3 regions of the Streptomyces sp. NPDC005483 genome follow, and region 2 is predicted to be linked to each of the others. Evidence: riboswitches for the same ligand, from Rfam matches in the RefSeq annotation. Region 2 holds a riboswitch; each other region holds the start of a gene.
The links. Region 2 has a riboswitch for thiamine pyrophosphate ahead of thiC (phosphomethylpyrimidine synthase ThiC). Riboswitches for the same ligand answer to the same signal wherever they lie in the genome.
Positions count from the first base shown of each region.

Region 1: it holds a riboswitch for thiamine pyrophosphate, as region 2 does, so the genes downstream of both, ABZT06_RS17390 (thiamine ABC transporter substrate-binding protein) here and thiC (phosphomethylpyrimidine synthase ThiC) in region 2, are expected to answer to the same signal.
Region 3: it holds a riboswitch for thiamine pyrophosphate, as region 2 does, so the genes downstream of both, thiO (glycine oxidase ThiO) here and thiC (phosphomethylpyrimidine synthase ThiC) in region 2, are expected to answer to the same signal.

Region 1 covers NZ_JBEXEA010000008.1:136,700-143,495, forward strand. Annotated here, with positions in the region: gene ABZT06_RS17365 (LOG family protein) at 1-32, shown strand, start outside; gene ABZT06_RS17370 (LAETG motif-containing sortase-dependent surface protein) at 180-875, shown strand; gene ABZT06_RS17375 (maleylpyruvate isomerase family mycothiol-dependent enzyme) at 934-1,722, opposite strand; gene ABZT06_RS17380 (ABC transporter ATP-binding protein) at 1,748-2,773, opposite strand; gene ABZT06_RS17385 (iron ABC transporter permease) at 2,774-4,444, opposite strand; gene ABZT06_RS17390 (thiamine ABC transporter substrate-binding protein) at 4,420-5,493, opposite strand; TPP riboswitch at 5,490-5,597, opposite strand; gene rlmN (23S rRNA (adenine(2503)-C(2))-methyltransferase RlmN) at 5,627-6,733, opposite strand; gene ABZT06_RS17400 (hypothetical protein) at 6,771-6,796, opposite strand, start outside.
Region 2 covers NZ_JBEXEA010000019.1:105,590-112,385, reverse strand. Annotated here, with positions in the region: gene ABZT06_RS32235 (metallophosphoesterase) at 1-97, shown strand, start outside; gene ABZT06_RS32230 (hypothetical protein) at 291-1,154, shown strand; partial or broken gene ABZT06_RS32225 (thiamine biosynthesis protein ThiC) at 1,264-1,353, opposite strand; gene ABZT06_RS32220 (hypothetical protein) at 1,611-2,171, shown strand; partial or broken gene ABZT06_RS32215 (VWA domain-containing protein) at 2,215-2,304, opposite strand; gene thiC (phosphomethylpyrimidine synthase ThiC) at 2,428-4,236, opposite strand; TPP riboswitch at 4,229-4,418, opposite strand; gene ABZT06_RS32205 (YibE/F family protein) at 4,729-6,180, shown strand.
Region 3 covers NZ_JBEXEA010000014.1:253,957-260,752, forward strand. Annotated here, with positions in the region: gene ABZT06_RS27025 (hypothetical protein) at 1-455, opposite strand, end outside; gene metF (methylenetetrahydrofolate reductase [NAD(P)H]) at 512-1,435, opposite strand; gene thiE (thiamine phosphate synthase) at 1,568-2,218, opposite strand; gene ABZT06_RS27040 (Rv2175c family DNA-binding protein) at 2,313-2,684, opposite strand; gene ABZT06_RS27045 (FAD-dependent oxidoreductase) at 3,203-4,423, opposite strand; gene ABZT06_RS27050 (hypothetical protein) at 4,456-4,827, opposite strand; TPP riboswitch at 4,880-4,991, shown strand; gene thiO (glycine oxidase ThiO) at 4,989-6,146, shown strand; gene thiS (sulfur carrier protein ThiS) at 6,143-6,343, shown strand; gene ABZT06_RS27065 (thiazole synthase) at 6,347-6,796, shown strand, end outside.

The DNA of each region.
Region 1 (6,796 bases), on a different contig from region 2:
CTCCGGCGGCACTGAAACGTCTCACACGGTAATAAGAATGCAAAGCCAACGGTTGTAGGGCCCCTGCACGTTGACACTGCTTATGCAGCGCTTATAGACCTGTGAGACTCGTGAGGATGGTGATGACACATCACCACCCCTTCCACCCCCCGCATTTGCGCACCCCGTGAAGGACGAACGTGGCATTTACGCCCATATCCCGCCGCACCTCCCGCGCCGCGCGCTTCCTCGGCGTCGCCGCCGCCACGACCGCGATCGTGCTCGGCGCTTCCGGCAACGCCCTTGCCTGCAACATCAAGGAGTTCTCCGCCGAAGCCAAGTGTGACGGCACGCAGGGCGTCATCACCGTCACCGACGTGGACAAGTCCGGCGTCGAGGCGACCGTCTCCGTGTACCTGCAGAGCAACGGTGCCGACGCGAAGAAGGTCGGCGAGCAGACGGTGAAGGGCTCCAAGGAGGGCACCACCGTCACCTTCAAGGAGGACTGGGCGCCCAACGCCGAGTACCGCGTCCACGTCGAGGCCCTGCCCTACATCAAGGGCGAGGACATCAAGCCCAACCTGACCACCCCGGCGACCGCCTGCAAGACCGAGGACACGCCGACCCCGACGCCCACCCCGTCGGGCTCCGCCAGCACCCCGGCCGAGGAGTCCCCGGCCCCGACTGCGACCCCGTCGGCCTCGGAGGGCACCACCGCTCCGGCGACCGCCGAGAGCAACGCCCCGTCGCCCGCGGCCGGCGACTCCAACCTCGCCGAGACCGGTGCGAACTCCAACACCGGCCTGATCGCCGGGATCGCCATCGCCCTCGTCGCCCTCGGCGGCGGCGCGGTGTTCTTCGGCCTGCGCCGTCGTGGGGCGAGCAGCAGCCGCTGACGCCCGCACCACGTCCTGTGGCCCGTCCCCGGTCCGGGGGCGGGCCACAGCCGTGCCGTCATCCGAACGTGGTCCGCTCCAGCCAGAACTCCAGCAGCTCCCGTTCCCCGAGAACCTCCAGCTCCGGGCTGTCCAGGGGCAGTCGACGGTAGAAGGCGAGCATGACGGCGGTGAGCGGTCCCCGCAGCGCCACGGTCGCCTTCTCGTGCCCCCGCCGCCACACGATGACGTCCTCGGTGAACTCGACGATCCACTCGGCGTCGAGCCCGGGTGCCCCGTCGGTCGCGTGCAGATGGATACTGCGCCCCGGCCCCCGCAGCTGCGTAGCCTCGTCGTGCGGCATGGCCCGCTGCACGAACTCCACGATCTGCAGCCACTCGTCGATCGCGTCGGCGGCGATCTCGGGGGCGACCTCGTACGGCTGCCCGGCGGCGAGCGCGGCGTCGGCACGGTGGACGGTGAGCTCGTGGGTCATCCGGCGGGCCCAGAAACCCGAGGTCGGAATGCCGGCCCAGGACCACACCTCGGCGTCCGGGCCTGCCTCGCGGAGCGTGGCGACGAGCGTCTCGCCGGTCTCACCGAGCCACGCGTCGAGGTCAGCGGCGCCCACGGGCCCCTCCCCCAACGGCACGTGACCCTCCGGGACTTCCTCCCTGGCCCGGGTCCGCACCATCAGCTCCGCCCAGCGCAGGGCGCCCCCGGTGTGCCGCAGCAGCCGCTCCAGCGACCAGTCCGGACACGTCGGCACGGTCGCCGACAGGTCGGCCCCGGAGGTCACCACAGCCCTCAACAGGCCCACCTGGTGGGCGATCTCGTCGCAGTAACGGTCGTGCGCGAGCAGGGTCATGCCCCGCACTGTAGGTCCGCCCTGGTCAGCCCAGCACCACAATTTCGTCCGGGTCGAACTCCACCCCGACCGCGTCCCCGACCTCCGGCGCCGCGCGCAGCGCACACGCGGCCTCCAACCGCGGCCCGCCGCCTTCCGAGGGGTGCAGGTGTACGGCGACATGCGTGCCCTTGAAGGTGCGCGCGGCGACCGTGCAGCGTAGCCCCTCCTCGGCCGTCACGAGCCGTACTCCCGCGGGCCGCACCAGCACGCTCCGGACTCCCTGGGCGGCGCCCGGAGGCACCGGCACCTTGCCCCACGCCGTGTCCGCCGCCTCACCCGTCACCGTCCCCTCGACCACGTTCTCGAAGCCGAGGAAGCGGGCCACGAACTCGTCGGCCGGCCGCTGCCACACCTCGAGCGGCGTACCGGACTGGGCGATCCGCCCGTCCCGCATCACCACGACCCGGTCGGCGAGCGCGAAGGCCTCGCCCTGGTCGTGGGTGACCGCGAGCACGGTGGTGCCCAACCGCCCGAACAGCTCCCGCAGTTCGACGACCAGCCGCTCCCGCAGTGACCGGTCCAGCTGACCGAGCGGCTCGTCGAGCATCAGCAGCCGGGGCCGGGGGGCGAGCGCCCGGGCCAGCGCGACCCGCTGCTGCTCACCGCCGGACAGCGCGCCGACGGCCCGCCGGTCGGCACCCGGAAGCCCGACGAGATCCAGCAACTCCCGCACCCGCGCGTCCTGTTGCGCCCTCGAAGCCCCGTGCATGCGCAGCCCGAAGGCCACGTTGGCGCCCACGTCCCGCTGCGGGAACAACTGGTGGTCCTGGAACATCAGCCCGACCCCGCGCTTGTGCGCGGGCACTCCGTCCTGGTCGCACCCGTCGAGCAACACCCGCCCGTCGCCCAGCGGTTGGAGCCCGGCCACCGCCCGCAGCAGCGTCGACTTGCCGCTCCCGCTGGGGCCGAGCACGCACACGATCTCGTGCTCGGCGACATCGAGGTCCACCCCGTCGAGCACGGCTCGCCCACTGAACCGTACGGTCGCGTCCTGAAGGCTCAGCAGCATCTAGAACTCCCCGGTCCGGTCGGTCCGCAGCCGTTCGAGGACCAGCAGCGCCACCGCGCACACCACCATCAGGATCGTCGAGAGGGCCATCGCCTGGCCGTAGTTGAGGTCCCCGGCCCGCCCGAGCAGCCGGGCCACGGCGACCGGCAGCGTCGGGTTGTCGGGCCGTGCGATGAACACGGTCGCCCCGAACTCACCCAGTGACACGGCGAAGGCGAAGCCTGCCGCGATCAGCAACGCCCGCCGCACCATGGGCAGATCGACCTCCCGCCACACCCGCCACGGCGAGGCCCCGAGCACGGCGGCGGCCTCCCGCAGCCGGTGGTCCACGGCCCGCAGCACCGGCAGCATGGTCCGGACGACGAACGGCACCCCGACCAGCGCCTGCGCGAGCGGCACCAGGATCCAGGACTGCCTGAGGTCCAGCGGCGGCTCGTCGAGGGAGATCAGGAACCCGAAGCCGACGGTCACCGCGGACACCCCGAGCGGCAGCATCAGCAGCGCGTCGAAACCCCGTACGAACCGCCCGGCGTCCCGCCGCGTCAACGCCGCCGCCGCGAGCCCCCCGACGAGCACCGCGAGGGCGGTCGCGGCGAGGGCGTACTCCAGCGAGTTCCCGACCGCCTCGATCGGCGCGACGAGGAAGACCCCGCCGTCGCTGCGGGTCAGCGCCCGGTAGTAGCCGAAGTCGGAGGTGTCCAGCGACCGTTGCACGAGGACGGCGAGCGGCAGCACGAGGAGTACGGCGACGCTGCCCACGACGCCGGCCAGCAGCCCCCACTCCCCCGCGCCGCGCGGCCGCCGGGCGGTGACGGACGCGTCGACGAGCCGCAGGGCGGTCTCCCGGCGCCGTACGGTCCAGGCGTGCACGGCGAGGACCGCGCCCACCGCGACGAACTGGATCAGCGTCAGCACGGCGGCCGTGGACAGGTCGAAGATCTCGGAGGTCTGCCGGTAGATCTCCACCTCGAGGGTCGAGAACGTCGGCCCGCCGAGGATCTGCACCACGCCGAAGGAGGTGAAGGTGAAGAGGAAGACCATCAGCGCGGCGGCGGCCACGGCGGGCGCGAGCGCGGGCAGCGTGACCGTCCGCCACGCCGTGAGCCGGGACGCGCCCAGCATCCGCGCGGCCTCCTCCTGACGCGGGTCCAGCTGCGCCCAGAGCCCGCCGACGGTCCGTACGACGACCGCGTAGTTGAAGAAGACGTGCGCGAGCAGGATCGCCCACACGGTGGTGTCCAGCCGTACGCCCCAGAGGTCGTCCGTGAGGCCGCCCCTTCCGACGAGTGCCAGGAAGGCCGTACCGACGACGACCGTCGGCAGCACGAAGGGGACGGTGACCACGGCCCGCAGGACCTGCTTGCCGGGGAAGTCGAAGCGCGCGAAGGCGTACGTGCCGGGGAGCGCGATCAGGAGCGTGAGCGCGGTGGAGGCGAGCGCCTGCCAGGTGGTGAACCACAGCACGTGCCGGATGTCCGGCTGGGCGAGGACGTCGGTGATCCTGCCGAACTGCCAGGTCCCGCCCGCCTTGAGTCCGCGCGTGACGATCGCGGCGACGGGATAGGCGAAGAAGACGGCGAAGAACGCGACGGGCACGGCCATGAGCCCGAGCCGGGCCGCCGCGTTCCTGACGCCCTGGCGGGGCCTTACTTCAGTACGAGCGAGGTCCACGACTTGACCCAGTCGTCACGGTTGTCGGCGATCTTCGCCGGGTCCATGGTCTCGGGATCCTTGGCCTGCGGACCGTACTCGGTGAACTCGGCCGGCACCTGGGCGCCGTCCACGACCGGGTACACGAACATGTTGAGCGGCATGTCCTGCTGGAACTCCTTGGTGAGCAGGAAGTCCAGGAACGCCTTGCCGCCCTTGGTGTTCTTCGCGTTGCTCAGCAGCCCCGCGTACTCGATCTGCCGGAAGCAGGTGCCCTGCGCGACCCCGGTGGGCGCGGTCGTCGGCTTCGGGTCCGCGTAGATCACCTCGGCGGGCGGCGAGGAGGCGTACGACACCACGAGCGGCCGGTCGGCCTTCGCCTTCTTCCCCCCTGCGGAACCTGAGAACTCGTCGTTGTAGGCCTGCTCCCAGCCGTCGACGACCTTGACGCCGTTGGCCTTGAGCTTCTTCCAGTAGCCCTGCCAGCCGTCGTCGCCGTACTTCGCGGCCGAGCCGAGCAGGAACCCGAGTCCCGGCGAGGAGGTGGAGGCGTTCTCGGTGACGAGGAGGTTCTTGTAGGCGGGCTTGATCAGATCGTCGTACGACGTCGGCGGCTGGAGCTTGTGCGCGGTGAACCAGGCCTTGTCGTAGTTGACGCAGATGTCGCCGCTGTCGATGGGCGTGACCCGGTGCTTGTCCTGGTCGACCCGGTACTCGGCCTTGATCCCGTCGGCGCCCTTCGCCTCGTACGGCTGGAAGAGGCCGTTGTCGAGCGCGCGGGAGAGCAGGGTGTTGTCGACGCCGAAGAAGACGTCGCCCTGCGGGTTGTCCTTGGTCAGGATGGCCTTGTTGACGGCCTGTCCGGCGTCGCCGTCCTCCAGGACCTTCACCTTGTAGCCGGACTTCTTCTCGAAGTCGGCGAGGACGCTCTTGGAGACGGCCCACGAGTCGTGGCTGACCAGGGTGACGGTCTTGGAGTCGGAGGATGTGCCGCCGTCGGACGATCCGCAGGCGGACAGGCCGAGCATGCCCAGGCCGACGACGACAGCAAAGTACTTCTTGTTGTTCACGGTGATGACCGAACTTCCTACCCAGAATGACCTGGGCGAGGTTCAGAGGGTCTGCGGCCCGATTGCCGCACTCTCAGCGCTGTGGCGCTCCCCTGTCGGATATGAAGATGTACGTACGTGTACGTACGTCAGACTACCGCTCGGTCGCCGCGAGCTGACCGCAGGCCCCGTCGATCTCCTGCCCACGGGTGTCCCTGACGGTCACCGGCACCCCGTGCGCGGCGATCGCCTCGACGAACGCCTTCTCGTCCTCGGGCCGGGAGGCGGTCCACTTGGACCCGGGAGTCGGGTTCAGCGGAATCAGATTCACATGCACGGGCTTGCCCCGGAGCAGCCGCCCGAGGCGGTCTCCCCGCCAGGCCTGGTCGTTGATGTCCCGGATGAGGGCGTACTCGATCGACAGCCGACGTCCGCTCTTCTCGACGTACTCGAACCCGGCGTCGAGCACCTCGCGCACCTTCCACCGTGTGTTCACGGGGACGAGGGTGTCGCGCAGCTCGTCGTCGGGCGCGTGCAGGGAGATCGCTAGCCGGCACTTGAAGCCCTCGTCGGAGAACCGCTGAATCGCGGGCACGAGACCGACGGTCGACACGGTGATACCGCGCTGCGAGAGCCCCAGCCCGTCAGGGGCGGGATCGGTGAGCGCGCGAATGGAGCCGACGACCCGCTTGTAGTTGGCGAGCGGCTCCCCCATCCCCATGAAGACGATGTTGGACAGCCGCGCGGGCCCGCCCGGCACCTCCCCGTCCCGCAGCGCCCGCATCCCGTCCACGATCTGGTGGACGATCTCGGCGGTGGACAGATTCCGGTCCAGCCCGGCCTGCCCGGTGGCACAGAAGGGACAGTTCATCCCACAGCCCGCCTGCGAGCTGATGCACATGGTCACCCGGTCCGGGTACCGCATCAGCACCGACTCCACGAGCGTCCCGTCGAACAGCCGCCACAGCGTCTTGCGCGTGGTCCCCTGGTCGGTCGACAGATGCCGCACGACGGTCATGAGCTCGGGAAGCAGCGCCTCCTGGAGCTTGCCGCGCGCGCCGGCCGGGATGTCCGTCCACTGCGCCGGGTCGTGCGCGTACCGCGCGAAGTAGTGCTGCGAGAGCTGCTTGGCACGAAACGGCTTCTCCCCGATCCCCGCCACGACCTCCTTGCGCTCGGCGGGCGTGAGGTCGGCGAGGTGCCGCGGCGGCTTCTGGGCTCCGCGGGGGGCGACGAAAGTGAGTTCTCCGGGCTTAGGCATAGCCATACCAGTGTCGCAGATCATCCAGGCCCCCCGATCAAAGGAGCTGGACACCGCCGTACG
Region 2 (6,796 bases):
GCCGCACCTCTACGCCGACGGGCTGGCCATCGCCATGGACGGCGGGGTGACCATGGCCGGAAAGCTGCTGGTCCAGCAACTGCCCCTGGATATCTGAACCTTCGTTGGACATACGTTCACCCATGACGGACCGACCGTCGACCGCGCAGGCCAGAGGCCAATTTCTGGAAACCCCCTGTCACCCTGTGCCGTGACCGCTCTACCATCTGCTTATCCGTAGCAGGCTCCCCTCCGTTTCTGCCCGACGGCTCGTTGGCATGCGAGCCCCAAGCCCTACGGAGCATCGGGGGATGCACATGAACAGCGTTCCGCAGCACCTGCACAGCGAGGACCGCCAGGAGTACGAGCGGATCCTCGATGAGGCGCTGCGCTCCGCACCACACCGTCCCGAACTGGCCGCTGTCGGACAGCGGCTGAATCCCGAACAGCTGCGCACCATGGCGCTCAACGCCACCGCACTCATCACGGCGGCCGCGGCGACCGAGTACCAGCACTACGTGAAGGTCCGCGAGGAACAGCGCCGCCCGGCGACGCCGTCCACCCTGTCGTCCGTGCACGAACCCGGCCCCGCCGACTCGGGCACGGGTGCGATGGGGCTCGCCACCACCATGGGAGAGGTCGCCGAGACCGCCGGTGCGGGCGCCGTCGCCGTCGCCGCCGTTCTGACACCTGTCCTCGCCGGCATAGCCGCGGCGATCTTCCTGCTCGTGGGCTACATCCTCCAGATGCTCAGCCCACCGCCGGCGTTCGCCCACGCCATGATCACCATCGGCTGGGTGTTCGGCGCCCTGACCGCCGCGGCGATCCTGGTCGCCGCCGGCGGCCTGCTGATCACCGCACTGCACAACCGGCCCTCGCCGGACGCGGGGTACGGCGAGCTGAGTGAGGAGGTGGCACGGGCTAGGGACGCCTGGCGCGAGGCCCTGCTGGAACGCGGGCTCCTCCCCTTCCTCAGAGACGCCCTGGCCGATCCCGGCACCGCGGCACTGCACCGCGCGGCACCACCCGCACCGACCAGCCGGATGCCGCACCTCGGCTACGACCGCCCGGGCTTCAGCAGCCCGGACGACGGTGCCTCCGGTGCCCGCCCGAGCTTCACCAGCCCGGACTACACCAGCCCGGACTTCGGGGGGCCGGAACACCAGCCGGAATGACACCCGGCACAGCCCCTCGGCTTGCGCCCCCACCACGGGGAGCGCAAGCCGAAGACCCGGCCGCCGGCCACCCGACGGTTCGCCCAGGTCCGTCGCCGATTCGCCTACGTCAGTCGACGACCGGCCAATACACGCGATTGCCCGCCGCCGGGAACTCCTTCGACTTCTGGGCCATGCCCTCCTCGATCTCTTCCTGACCGGACAATTCGGCGTCGAGATCATGGCTTGTGGAAAGAGGAGTTCTCCGTCTACTCTCTGCCCCTCATTTTTCGACTCTGGGGGGGGTACATGCCAACGGGGAAATCACCGACGAGACCAGCGAGCGTCCTCATGCTCGGGGCACTGCTGGCTGGATCAGTGTGTGTGAGCGCCTGCGGTGCGGATCGGGAGCCGAGTGCCTCAGCACGGTCTCCGCAGGCAAATGCCTCCGCCCCGCAGACTAGGCGTTCCCTGAGTGTGAGCGAACTCAAGACCCTCACCTTCCGGGAGGGTGAGGTGCCCCAGGCATACGAGGGTGCGATCCCCGTCCGCGACGTTACGGCAGAGACCGGCTACTCGACGTTCCCTCCTGTCTCGGACTCGGCATGCGAGCAGGTCTTGGATATCAACGACGCCGAGGAAGCGTCCTCTGTCGTGGTTCAGACCTTCAATTGGAAGGACAACATCTTCCCCGGCGGATCGACTCTCGCCGCATACAAGGGAGCAGAAGCACAAAGCGCCTTCAAACGACTTGGCGAGGGGCTCAAGGCGTGCAGAGCTTTCACTGGGACCAGCTATGCCGGCAAGTACCGATCGAAGCTGGCAGTTGAGAGCTCACCTCGCGTCGGGGACGAGGCCGTGCGGTACGGCCTTGAGTCTCCGATGGACGACGGCCGCGTCCACCACGAAGACCACGTGGTGGTCCGGGTGGGCAGCGTCATCGCAGCATTCACCGCGATGGAAATCGACAAACAGGCAGCCTTCCCACCTGATCTGATCACAAAGCAGGTCGAACGCCTGCAGAACGCTCAACGGTAGTGATCAGAGGGCGGTGTTCCGGTGGCACCACACCGCGGAGCACGAGGATGCCCGCCTGGTCGGCGGCAGCCACCCAAGTCGGGAACTCTGACCGGGGCCGGTCGTACAGCTCCTGGTCGGGGACGGTGCTGATGGCGCCCTGGCTCAGTGCTCTCGCTGTCATGGGGTCAGTCTGCCCGCCGAGGGACCGAGGAGCTGCTTACTGAACCCCCGCAGAAGCGGGGCCCCGGAGCTTCGGGGCCCCACCCCCCGGTTCTCAGTCCGCCATGGGCAGGTACACCTTGTTCCCGCTCGCCGCGAACTCCTTCGACTTCTGCAGCATCCCCTCAGCGATCTCCTCCGGCGTCGCTCCCTCAGCCGCTGCGCCCCCGAACCGCTCGGTGATGCTTTGGCTGATCTTCATCGAGCAGAACTTCGGCCCGCACATGGAGCAGAAGTGAGCCGTCTTGGCCGGTTCGGCCGGGAGGGTCTCGTCGTGGAACTCCCGGGCCGTGTCGGGGTCGAGGGCCAGGTTGAACTGGTCCTCCCAGCGGAACTCGAAGCGGGCGTCGGAGAGGGCGTCGTCCCACTCCTGGGCGCCGGGGTATCCCTTGGCGAGGTCGGCCGCGTGGGCGGCGATCTTGTAGGTGATGACACCCGTTTTTACGTCGTCCCGGTTGGGCAGGCCCAGGTGCTCCTTGGGCGTGACGTAGCAGAGCATCGCGGTGCCCCACCAGGCGATCATCGCGGCGCCTATGCCGGAAGTGATGTGGTCGTAGGCCGGCGCGACGTCGGTGGTCAGCGGGCCGAGCGTATAGAACGGAGCTTCATCGCAGATCTCCTGCTGAAGGTCGATGTTCTCCTTGATCTTGTGCATCGGGACGTGTCCCGGGCCCTCGATCATGGTCTGTACGTTGAAACGCTTCGCGATCCGGTTGAGTTCCCCGAGTGTGCGCAACTCCGCGAACTGTGCCTGGTCGTTGGCGTCAGCGATCGAGCCCGGCCTGAGACCGTCGCCCAGCGAGTACGTGACGTCGTAGGCCGCGAGGATCTCGCACAGTTCCTCGAAGTTCTCGTACAGGAACGACTCCTTGTGGTGCGCCAGGCACCACGCCGCCATGATCGAGCCGCCACGCGAGACGATGCCCGTCTTCCGGTTGGCCGTCAGGGGTACGTACGGCAGGCGTACGCCCGCGTGGACCGTCATGTAGTCCACGCCCTGCTCGGCCTGCTCGATGACCGTGTCCTTGTAGATCTCCCAGGTCAGATCCTCGGCGCGGCCGTCGACCTTCTCCAGAGCCTGGTAGAGCGGCACCGTGCCGATGGGGACGGGGGAGTTGCGCAGCACCCACTCGCGGGTGGTGTGGATGTTGCGGCCGGTGGACAGGTCCATGACCGTGTCCGCGCCCCACCGGGTCGCCCAGGTCATCTTCTCGACCTCCTCCTCGATGGAGGAGGTCACCGCGGAGTTGCCGATGTTGGCGTTGACCTTCACCAGGAACCGCTTGCCGATGATCATCGGTTCGATCTCCGGGTGGTTGACGTTCGCCGGCAGCACCGCGCGGCCCGCCGCGATCTCCTCACGGACGACTTCGGCAGATACGTTTTCCCGGATGGCCACGTACTCCATCTCCGGTGTGATCTCACCGCGGCGGGCGTAGGCGAGCTGCGTGACCGCCCTGCCGTCACGGCTACGTCGCGGCTGACGCGACCTCCCCGGGAAGACGGCGTCGAGGTTACGGAGGCCACCCCGCGGTGAGGTGTGCTTGATCCCGTCGTCCTCGGGGCGCACGGGACGACCGGCGTACTCCTCGGTGTCCCCGCGGGCGATGATCCAGTTCTCCCGCAGCGGCACAAGGCCCCGGCGGACGTCCGTCTCGGTGAGCGGATCGGTGTACGGGCCCGAGGTGTCGTACAGAGTGACCGACTGCCCGTTGGTGAGGTGCACCTGGCGGACCGGCACCCGCAGATCGGGGCGCGAGCCCTCGACGTACGCCTTGTGCCAGCCGATGGACTTCCCGGCCTCTCCGTCGAGCTGGTCGTCGTTCTGCTCGGAGGCAGGCGTGCGCGCGTCCTTGATGGTCATGAGACCTACTCCCTACGCCGGCATTACCCGGTAACAGGTTCGGCGGTCGACGCAGCGGTTTCCGTCTGCCGACGTTTCGTGGGGAACGTCACTCGCTTGAAAGGACGTTCCACGTGAAACATCGCTGGGACGGAGGTCAGCGCCCTCTCAGCCCGGTGCTCCGAGCTCCCGCGTGTACAAAGTGGCTCCACGCTAGCGTCAATTCGGGCGCGGTGAACAGAGGGCCCCTGTCGTTCTTGCGATGATCGGTCGGTGACCACGACGCATCAGCCCCCGTACCCGCCTCCCGAGCCTCCGCGCCGACCGGGCTCCGGAAACGGCCCTGGGCACGGCCCTGGCAGCGGATCCCGCGGTGGCTTCGGAGACGGCGGGTCCGGTGGGGCCGGCGGCTGGCACGAGCATGAGCGAGAGCACAGTGGCGGGCATGGCGGCGGTTACGACTACGGCCGAGGTCAGGGCGCGAGCCACGGGGCCCAAGGCGGTGGTGGCGGTCTGGGTGGCGGTGGTGGTCATCGCGGCGACGGGCACGGTCCCGGTGACGGGCACGGGCACGGTTCCGGTGAAGGGCACGAGAGCGGGCCCGGCTCCGGCGGTGGGCACGGTCACTCGCACAGTCATAGCCATGGCCCGGCGACTCCCGTCTCCAAGCACCTGCGCAAGGTCATCGCGGCGATCCTCATCCCGTTCGGCGTAGCCGTGGTGGTGGGGCTCGGGGTGCTGTGGCCCGGTGGTGCCCCGGCGCACGAACGCACCGGGGTCGGCTTCGACCGGCAGACCCAGCAGGCCACGGTCACCAAGGTCGTGAGCGTGAGCTGCAAGTCGGTGAACGCCTCGGGGGAGACCCCGACCGGGGACACCTCCACCCCGGAGGGCTCGTCCGCCGAGCAGCAGGCGAACGGCACCTGCAAGAAGGCGACGATCCGGGTCGACACCGGCGACGACAAGGGCCGTACCTTCACGGAAATCGTCCAGCCGGACCAGTCGCGGCAGTTGCACGAGGGCGAGAAGGTCGTGGTCGCCTACGAGCCCTCCGCCCCCAGGGATCTCCAGTACTCGGTCACCGACGTGAACCGCCGGATTCCGATGGCCGTGCTTGCCGGCATCTTCGCGCTCGCCGTCGTGGTCGTCGGGCGCATGCGCGGAGTCATGGCACTGGTCGCCCTGGCCATCAGTTTCATGGTGCTGAACTTCTTCGTCCTGCCCGCGATCCTCCAGGGCTCGAACCCGCTGCTCGTGGCGGTGGTCGGGTCGAGCGCCATCATGCTGATCGCCCTTTACATGTGCCACGGGTTGTCTGCCCGCACCTCCGTGGCCGTACTGGGCACACTGATCTCCCTGGTGCTGATCGGCATCCTCGGCTCGGTGTTCATCGACTGGGCCGCGCTCACCGGCAACACCGACGACAACACCGGGCTCATCCACGGCCTGTACCCGTCGATCGACATGAGCGGTCTGCTGCTCGCCGGCGTCATCATCGGCTCCCTCGGCGTCCTGGACGACGTGACGGTCACGCAGACCTCGGCGGTGTGGGAGCTGCACGAAGCCAACCCGGCGATGGGATGGCGCGGGCTGTACCGCGCGGGTATCCGGATCGGCCGCGACCACATTGCGTCCGTGGTCAACACGCTGGTCCTCGCCTACGCGGGCGCCGCGCTGCCGCTGCTGCTGCTCTTCTCCATCGCCCAGTCCAGCGTGGGGAACGTCGCCAACAGCGAGCTGGTGGCTGAGGAGATCGTGCGCACGCTGGTCGGCTCGATCGGCCTCGTCGCCTCTGTACCGGTCACGACGGCCCTCGCGGCCCTGGTGGTCTCGGCCGACCGGCCGGGAGCGGAGGCTGCTGCGGCGGCGTCAGCGCCCGTACCGGCGACGAGTGCGAGCGCGGGCACGGCCGACAGTCGGCCGGCAACGGGACGCGGTGGGAAGGGTCGGCGGCGCAGGCGCTGAGAGGAGCCCAGGGGGCGGGCCGGGGCTCTGCCTCACGGTTCCGAGTTCCGGTTCGGGTCCCGGTGTCCGGGACAGGAGATACAGCCCGACGGGGAGCAGACAGGCCAGGATGGAGGCCGCGTCCACGCCGCCCATGAACGGGTTCATCAGCGACAACAGCACCCAGGGCAGGAAGGCGCCGGGCAGCGCGGCGGCGGAGGTCGAGGACGACGACGGTGAAGGTCGGCCACTGCTCCCGAGCTACGGTTCCACTGCCCTGAGGCTCCCGGCTCTTATGAGGAAACCCGCTCGCCATAGGACATGTGCGCACACACGCGCTGCATCACGCCACATCCGCTCTCACACCGCCCTGGTCCCACGAGCACGGGCAGCCCGCCGCTTTGTCGTTCCCGCGGCGCCCACGCCCCCGATGGCCGGCCCCGGCCGTCACGACCGGCAGCGCCGCCCACCTCGGCAGAAGCATCACGAGCACCGACCCGCTCCGAACCTCCAGCGAGCCGGGTCGCGCCGCCGTCCCGCTGTGAGTGTGATCGGTCATCCTCACCCTGCCCGATCCACTCCGGCATCCTGATCGGTGGGGAAAGCCTCGCCATACCCCACGCCCAGTGACCTCGGC
Region 3 (6,796 bases), on a different contig from region 2:
GCACGCGCGGGCGTGAAGACGTCGTCACGGTCGTAGTCGTCGCCGTATCCGGCGGTGTCCGTCCGGGCCCGGTCGTACCCGGCCTCGTCGCCGTAGGCCGCGTCACCCGTCTCCCGGTCGGAGACCTCCAGGGCGGGCTCTTCTTCGCGACCGCGCTCGCGGCGGCTCTTCTTGCCGCCGGTCAGACCGCCCAGCGCGGCCGGCGGGTTGACCGCCCAGCCCTGCTCGAAGCCGCGACGGAACGACAGGGTGACGTAGGTCTGGCCGACCGCGAAGGCGATGGCGCCCAGGCCGATGACGATCACCGACGGGATCAGCACGCCGAGGACCACGGCCAGGAAGCCGGCGAAGGCGAGCAGCCGCCAGCGCAGTCGCGCCTTGTACTGCAGCAGTACCTCGCCGAGCAGCCACAGCGCGACGAATCCGAACGCGATGTAGAGGACCGTCCAGCCCATGTACGCCCCTCTCCCAGTGACCGCTACGCAGTGTGTCGTATATCCGTGCGGCCGGTCTAGGCCTGCGGTGGATGGTGCAGGCCCAGGTTTTCGTAGATTTCCAGCGTCGCCGTGGAGTTGTTGAGCGTGATGAAGTGCAGCCCTGGCACTCCCTCGGACAGCAGCCGTGCGCAGAACTCCGTGGCGAACTCGATTCCGATTGAGCGTACAGCGGCCGGATCGTCCTTTGCTGTGAGGATCCGCTCTTTCAGGACGGAGGGGATGCTCGCGTTGCTGAGCTGCGGGAGCCGCTCCAGCATCCGCACGCTGGTCACGGGCATGATCTCCGGGATGACGGGGGTCGCGCAGCTCGCGGCGTCGACTCGGTCACGCAGGCGCAGATAGGACTCCGGCTGGAAGAACATCTGGGTGATGGCGTAGTCGGCGCCGGCGCGGCACTTGTCGACGAAGTGCGTGACGTCGGCGTCCCAGTCGGCGGAGCGCGGGTGCATCTCCGGGAAGGCGGCGACGCCGACGCAGAAGTCGCCCGACTCCTTGATGAGCCGGACGAGTTCGGCGGCGTAGGTCAGGCCCTGCGGGTGGGCCTGCCAGTCGGCCATGGGGTCGCCGGGCGGGTCGCCGCGCACGGCCAGGATGTTGCGGATCCCGGCGTCGGCGTACTGACCGATGATGTTGCGCAGTTCCGCGATGGAGTGGTTGACCGCGGTGAGGTGGGCGACCGGGGTCAGGGTGGTGTCCGCGACGATCTGCTGGGTCTCCTTGACGGTGCCCGCGCGGGTGGAGCCGCCGGCGCCGTAGGTGACGGACACGAAGTCCGGGGCGACCGCCTCGACCCTCCTGAGCGCGCTCCACAGGTTCCGCTCACCCTTGGGGGTCTTCGGCGCCGAGAACTCGAAGGAGTACGTCGTCTTGCCCGCGGCGAGCATGTCACGCACGGTGCGCGCGCGGTCAGTCCTGGTGGATGCGGTTCCTAGGGCCATACCGGCAGGTTAGCCAGGGGGCGGCGGCCACCCAACCAGATCAGGGAAATTTGCCCGGTTTGTCGACTTGTTGTCCACCCCTCGGACACCGGGCCGATCATGCGACCGGCCAGCACGGTCCGTCACGGCCTGTCACGGCCTGTCACGCAACCGCTTCGCGAACTCCGCGGCGGCCGCGCCCGGATCGTCCGCCTCGGTGATCGCCCGGACGACCACGACCCGGCGGGCGCCCGCTTCCAGGACCTCGTCGAGGTTGCCGAGGTCGATGCCGCCGATGGCGAACCAGGGGCGCTCGGTGCCGAGGGCGGCGGTGTACCGGACCAGGTCGAGGCCGGGGGCGTGGCGGCCGGGCTTGGTGGGGGTCGGCCAGCAGGGGCCGGTGCAGAAGTAGTCCACGCCGTCCTGCGCGGCGGCCGCGGCGGCCTCCGCCTCGGCGTGGGTGGAGCGGCCTATGAGGATGTTGTCGCCGAGGATCGCGCGGGCGGCGGGGACGGGCAGGTCACCCTGGCCCAGGTGCAGTACGTCGGCACCGGCCGCGTGGGCGACATCGGCCCGGTCGTTGACCGCGAGCAACCTGCCGTGCCGCGCGCAGGCGTCGGCGAGGACCTGGAGGTGCTCCAGTTCCTCGGCCGCCTCCATGCCCTTGTCCCGCAGCTGCACGATGTCGACGCCGCCGGCCAGGACCGCGTCCAGGAACGCGGCGAGGTCGCCCTGGCGCCTGCGGGCGTCCGTGCACAGGTAGAGGCGGGCGTCGGCCAACTGGGTGCGGGCGGTGTCGGGCATGCGTGTGTCTCCCCCGGGTTCGGTGGCGTACGGGCCGCGCTGGACCGGGGCCGTGGCCTCGGCGGTCACGGCCCGTACGCCGGTGCTGTTCGGTTCAGACGGCAAGCGCCTGGGCCCGGCGCTTCACCTCCGTGCCGCGATTCTCGCTCAGGGCCTGAGCGGGGGTGCCGGGCAGGCTCTCGTCGGGGGTGAAGAGCCACTCCAGCATCTCTTCGTCGGAGAAGCCGTCGTCCCTCAGGAGCGTCAAGGTCCCGGCCAGGCCCTTGACGACCTTCTGCTCGGCCCCGTCGATGAAGGCGGCGGGGACGTGCAGCGCGCGGTTCTCACCACGGCGTACGGCGATGAGCTGGCCGTCCTTGACCAGCTGCCGCACACGCGTCACCTCGACATCGAGCATCTCGGCGATGTCGGGGAGGGTGAGCCAGGCGGGGACGAGAGCATCGATCTTTGCGTCAATCTCGGTCACGGGATTAAGCGTGCCATCCCGCACTGACAGTCGGAAGCCGGGGCGCCTCCGACGGGTGGCGAAGGGGTGGGCGGACGGGCGCCGACGCCCTCCCCTCGCGACGAGAACAGGCGGCGGAACCGGCCGCCCGAAGCCTGCCGAGCCGCCTCCCGCAGGCGACAGGGGGCATGGCGACGAGTGCCGACGGCCCGCACCCACGCCCTCTCCCCTCGCGACGGGAAGAAACGGCGCTACCGGCCGCCCGCACCCCGCCGAACCACCCCTGACCAGCGACAGCGCGATGTGCCACCGGACGCCGACACACCTGCGCGCGCCCTCCCGCCGCAGCGGGAGACAGCGCAGGACCGGCCGTCGGCCTCCCGCAAAGGTCTCCGCTCTGGTCGGCGCCGGCCCATGGTCGTCGGGTTCCACCGGGCACCACCGCCGGGCGGATCGGCGTCGTGGCGGAAACGGGCCGTCGGGCGGGTCGTGGAAGCCCACCCGCGTCCTGGCCGTCGCCCGGGATCAGCCCGGGGCGTTTACGCCGTCGCCGCCTTCAGCGGTCTCGCCGGGTCCACCAGCAGCTCCGGATCCAGCACCGTGCCCGCGTCGATGAGCCGGCGGCCCTGGGCCAGGTCCCGGGGGCGGCCCACCGCCAGGAGGGCCACCAGGCGGTTCTCGCGCAGCCAGCACACCGTCCAGGCGGGACCGGACGGCTCGCCGCGCCACAGGGTCGTGTCGGCGGACGCGTGGTGCCCGGCGTACTGGACGAAGCGGCCGAACTGCTCGGACCAGAAGTACGGGACCGGGTCGTAGACCGTCGGGGTCTCACCCAGGATGTCGGCGGCCACCGTGCGGGGGCCCTGGAGGGCGTTGTCCCAGTGGTGGACCAGCAGGCGCTCGCCATACCTCCCCGAGGGGAAGGAGGCGCAGTCGCCGACCGCGTAGACGTCCGGCACGGAGGTGCGCAGGCGCTCGTCGGCGACGACCTCGCGGTGGGCGCCGAGCTCGATGCCGGAACCGGCGAGCCAGGCCGTGGCGGGCCGGGCCCCGATACCGACCACGACGGCGCCCGCGGGCACCCGGGAGCCGTCGTCCAGGACGACCGCGCCGGGCTCGACGCGCTCCACGCGCGCGTGTGTGCGCAGCACGGCACCCGCGTCGGCGTACCAGGAGGACATCGGCGCGGCCACCTCGGCGGGCAGCGCGCCCGCGAGCGGCCGGTCGGCGGCTTCCACGACCGTCACCGCGCAGCCCGCCTCGCGCGCGGCGGTGGCGAACTCGGCGCCGATCCAGCCCGCGCCGACGACCACGATGTCGTGCTGCCGGGCGAGCACCGGGCGCAGCCGCTCGGCGTCGTCCAGGGTGCGCAGCAGATGCACCCCGGGCACGCCCTCCGTGCCGGGCAGCCGGATCGGTTCCGCGCCGGTGGCGAGGACGAGGACGTCGTACGGGACGGGCCCTGCCTCGGTGTCCAGTTCGTGCGCTTCGGGGCGCACCCCCGACACCTCGCGGCCCAGCAGCAGTTCGATGCCGAGGGCCTCGAAGTCCACGTCGAACGCGGAGCCCTCGGCCTTGCCCAGCAGTACGGCTTTGGAGAGCGGCGGACGGTCGTACGGCTGATGGGGTTCCGCGCCGATGATCGTGACGGTCCCGGCGAAGCCCTGTTCGCGCAGGGCGACCGCCGTCTGTACCCCGGCCATGCCCGCGCCGACCACGACCACCCGCCGCTGCGCCCGCGCCTGCGTCTGCTCGCTCATTTGATCACCATAGTCAACTGACAATCAGTCAGTCAGGAGTCGTGCGCCGTGACCTGCTGCACAACCTCGTCGACCTGTTCCACGACACTCGTCCCGCTGCCCGCCTGCGACTCCCACTCCCACGTCTCCTCCAGCCGCACCCGGCCGTCGGCAAGCTCGGCCACGGTCGAGACGCAGTGCCCGGAGGATGTCGTTCCGTCATGCTTGAGCTGGACGTAGCGGAAGTCGAGACGGTCCCCCGCGCGCGTGCCGACCAGATGTCCGCGTACGACGTCACCGCCCGCGTACTCGGCCCAGATCTCCCCGTCCTTCTCGTGGTAGGTGAACCGGGTCCGCGTACCCACCTGACCTGGGGCCTGATCGGCCACCGGGGCGAGGACGAGGCCGTCGAGCGAGCGGGGCATGGTGGAAGGCTCCCTTACAGAGGCGCGCGGGCACGGGCTAGGGTGGCCAACGTAGAGCACTCGCGGGAGCCCGGACGCACCGGGCTGAGAGGGAGGCTGGCGGCCTCCGACCGTACGAACCTGATCCGGGTCATGCCGGCGAAGGGAGGGGCTGGACGCCCATGTCCTCACGTACGTCAGACGTCCTCGTCGTCGGGGGCGGCATCATCGGCCTGGTCACGGCCTGGCGGGCCGCACAACGCGGTCTCACCACCGCCGTGGTGGATCCGGAACCGGGCGGCGGGGCCGCCCAGGTGGCCGCCGGGATGCTGGCCGCGGTCACCGAACTGCACTACGGCGAGCAGACCCTGCTGAGCCTGAACCTCGCCTCCGCCCAGCGCTATCCCGACTTCGCGGCCGAGCTCACCGACCTCACCGGTCTCGACCTGGGCTACCGCCGGTGCGGCACGCTCGCCGTGGCGCTGGACGCCGACGACCGCGCTCATCTCCGCGAACTGCACGCGCTGCAACGGCAGTCGGGGCTGGAGTCGGAGTGGCTGTCCGGCCGGGAGTGCCGGCGGCTGGAGCCGATGCTCGCGCCGGGGGTGCGGGGCGGGCTGCGGGTGGACGGCGACCACCAGATCGATCCGCGCCGGCTCACGCGCGCGTTGCTGGCCGCGTGCGAGCGGGCCGGCGTGGTGTTCCACCGCGCGTGGGCCCAAGGCCTTCGTGTCGTACGGGACCGGGCCGCCGGGATCGCCACCACGGACGGCGAGGAACTGGGGGCGGCCCAGGTGGTACTCGCCGCCGGAAGCCTCAGCGGGCGCCTGGAAGGCGTCCCGCGGGCCCTCCTGCCTCCCGTACGGCCCGTGAAGGGGCAGGTACTGCGCCTGACCGTGCCGCCGCGCCTCGCGCCCTTCCTGAGCCGTACCGTGCGCGCCGTCGTGCGCGGCAGCCAGGTCTACCTGGTGCCGCGCGAGAGCGGCGAGCTGGTGATCGGCGCGACCAGCGAGGAGCTGGGCTGGGACACGACAGTGACCGCGGGCGGGGTGTACGAGCTGCTGCGGGACGCGCACGAACTGGTCCCCGGCATCACCGAGCTGCCGCTGACGGAGACCCGCGCGGGGCTGCGCCCGGGCTCCCCGGACAACGCCCCGCTGCTCGGCCCGACGGACCTGCCCGGCCTCCTGCTGGCCACCGGGCACTACCGCAACGGCGTGCTGCTGACCCCGGTCACCGGGGACGCGCTGGCGCACGCGCTGACGACCGGTGAACTGCCGGACGTGGCCCGTCCGTTCACCCCCGGTCGGTTTCTGGAGTCCGTGGAGCAGCCGGCATGAACATCTCCGTCAACGGGGAGCCGCGCCGGTTCGCTCCCGGCACGGCTCTCGACACCGTCGTACGGGCGCTGACGCCGGCACCCTCCGGGGTGGCCGCCGCGCTCAACGAGACCGTCGTCCCGCGCGCGCAGTGGCCCTCGACGTCCCTCTCCGAGGGCGACCGCGTGGAAGTCCTCACCGCCGTCCAAGGAGGCTGACCCATGGCCGACGATCCCTTTGTCATCGGCGGTACGTCCTTCTCGTCCCGGCTGATCATGGGCACGGGCGGGGCGCCCAGCCTGGAGGTGCTGGAGCGGGCGCTGGTCGCCTCCGGCACGGAGCTGACGACGGTCGCCATGCGCCGCGTGAACCCCTCGGTGCACGGCTCGGTGCTGTCCGTGCTGGAGAAGCTCGGCATCCTGGTCCTTCCGAACACGGCAGGCTGTTTCACCGCCGGGGAGGCCGTCCTGACGGCCCGCCTCGCGCGCGAGGCGCTCGGCACCGACCTGGTCAAGCTGGAGGTCATCGCCGACGAGCGCACCCTGCTGCCGGACCCCATAGAGCTGCTGGACGCGGCCGAGACCCTGGTGGACGATGGCTTCACGGTGCTGCCGTACACCAACGACGACCCCGTGCTGGCCCGCAAGCTGGAGGACGTCGGCTGCGCGGCG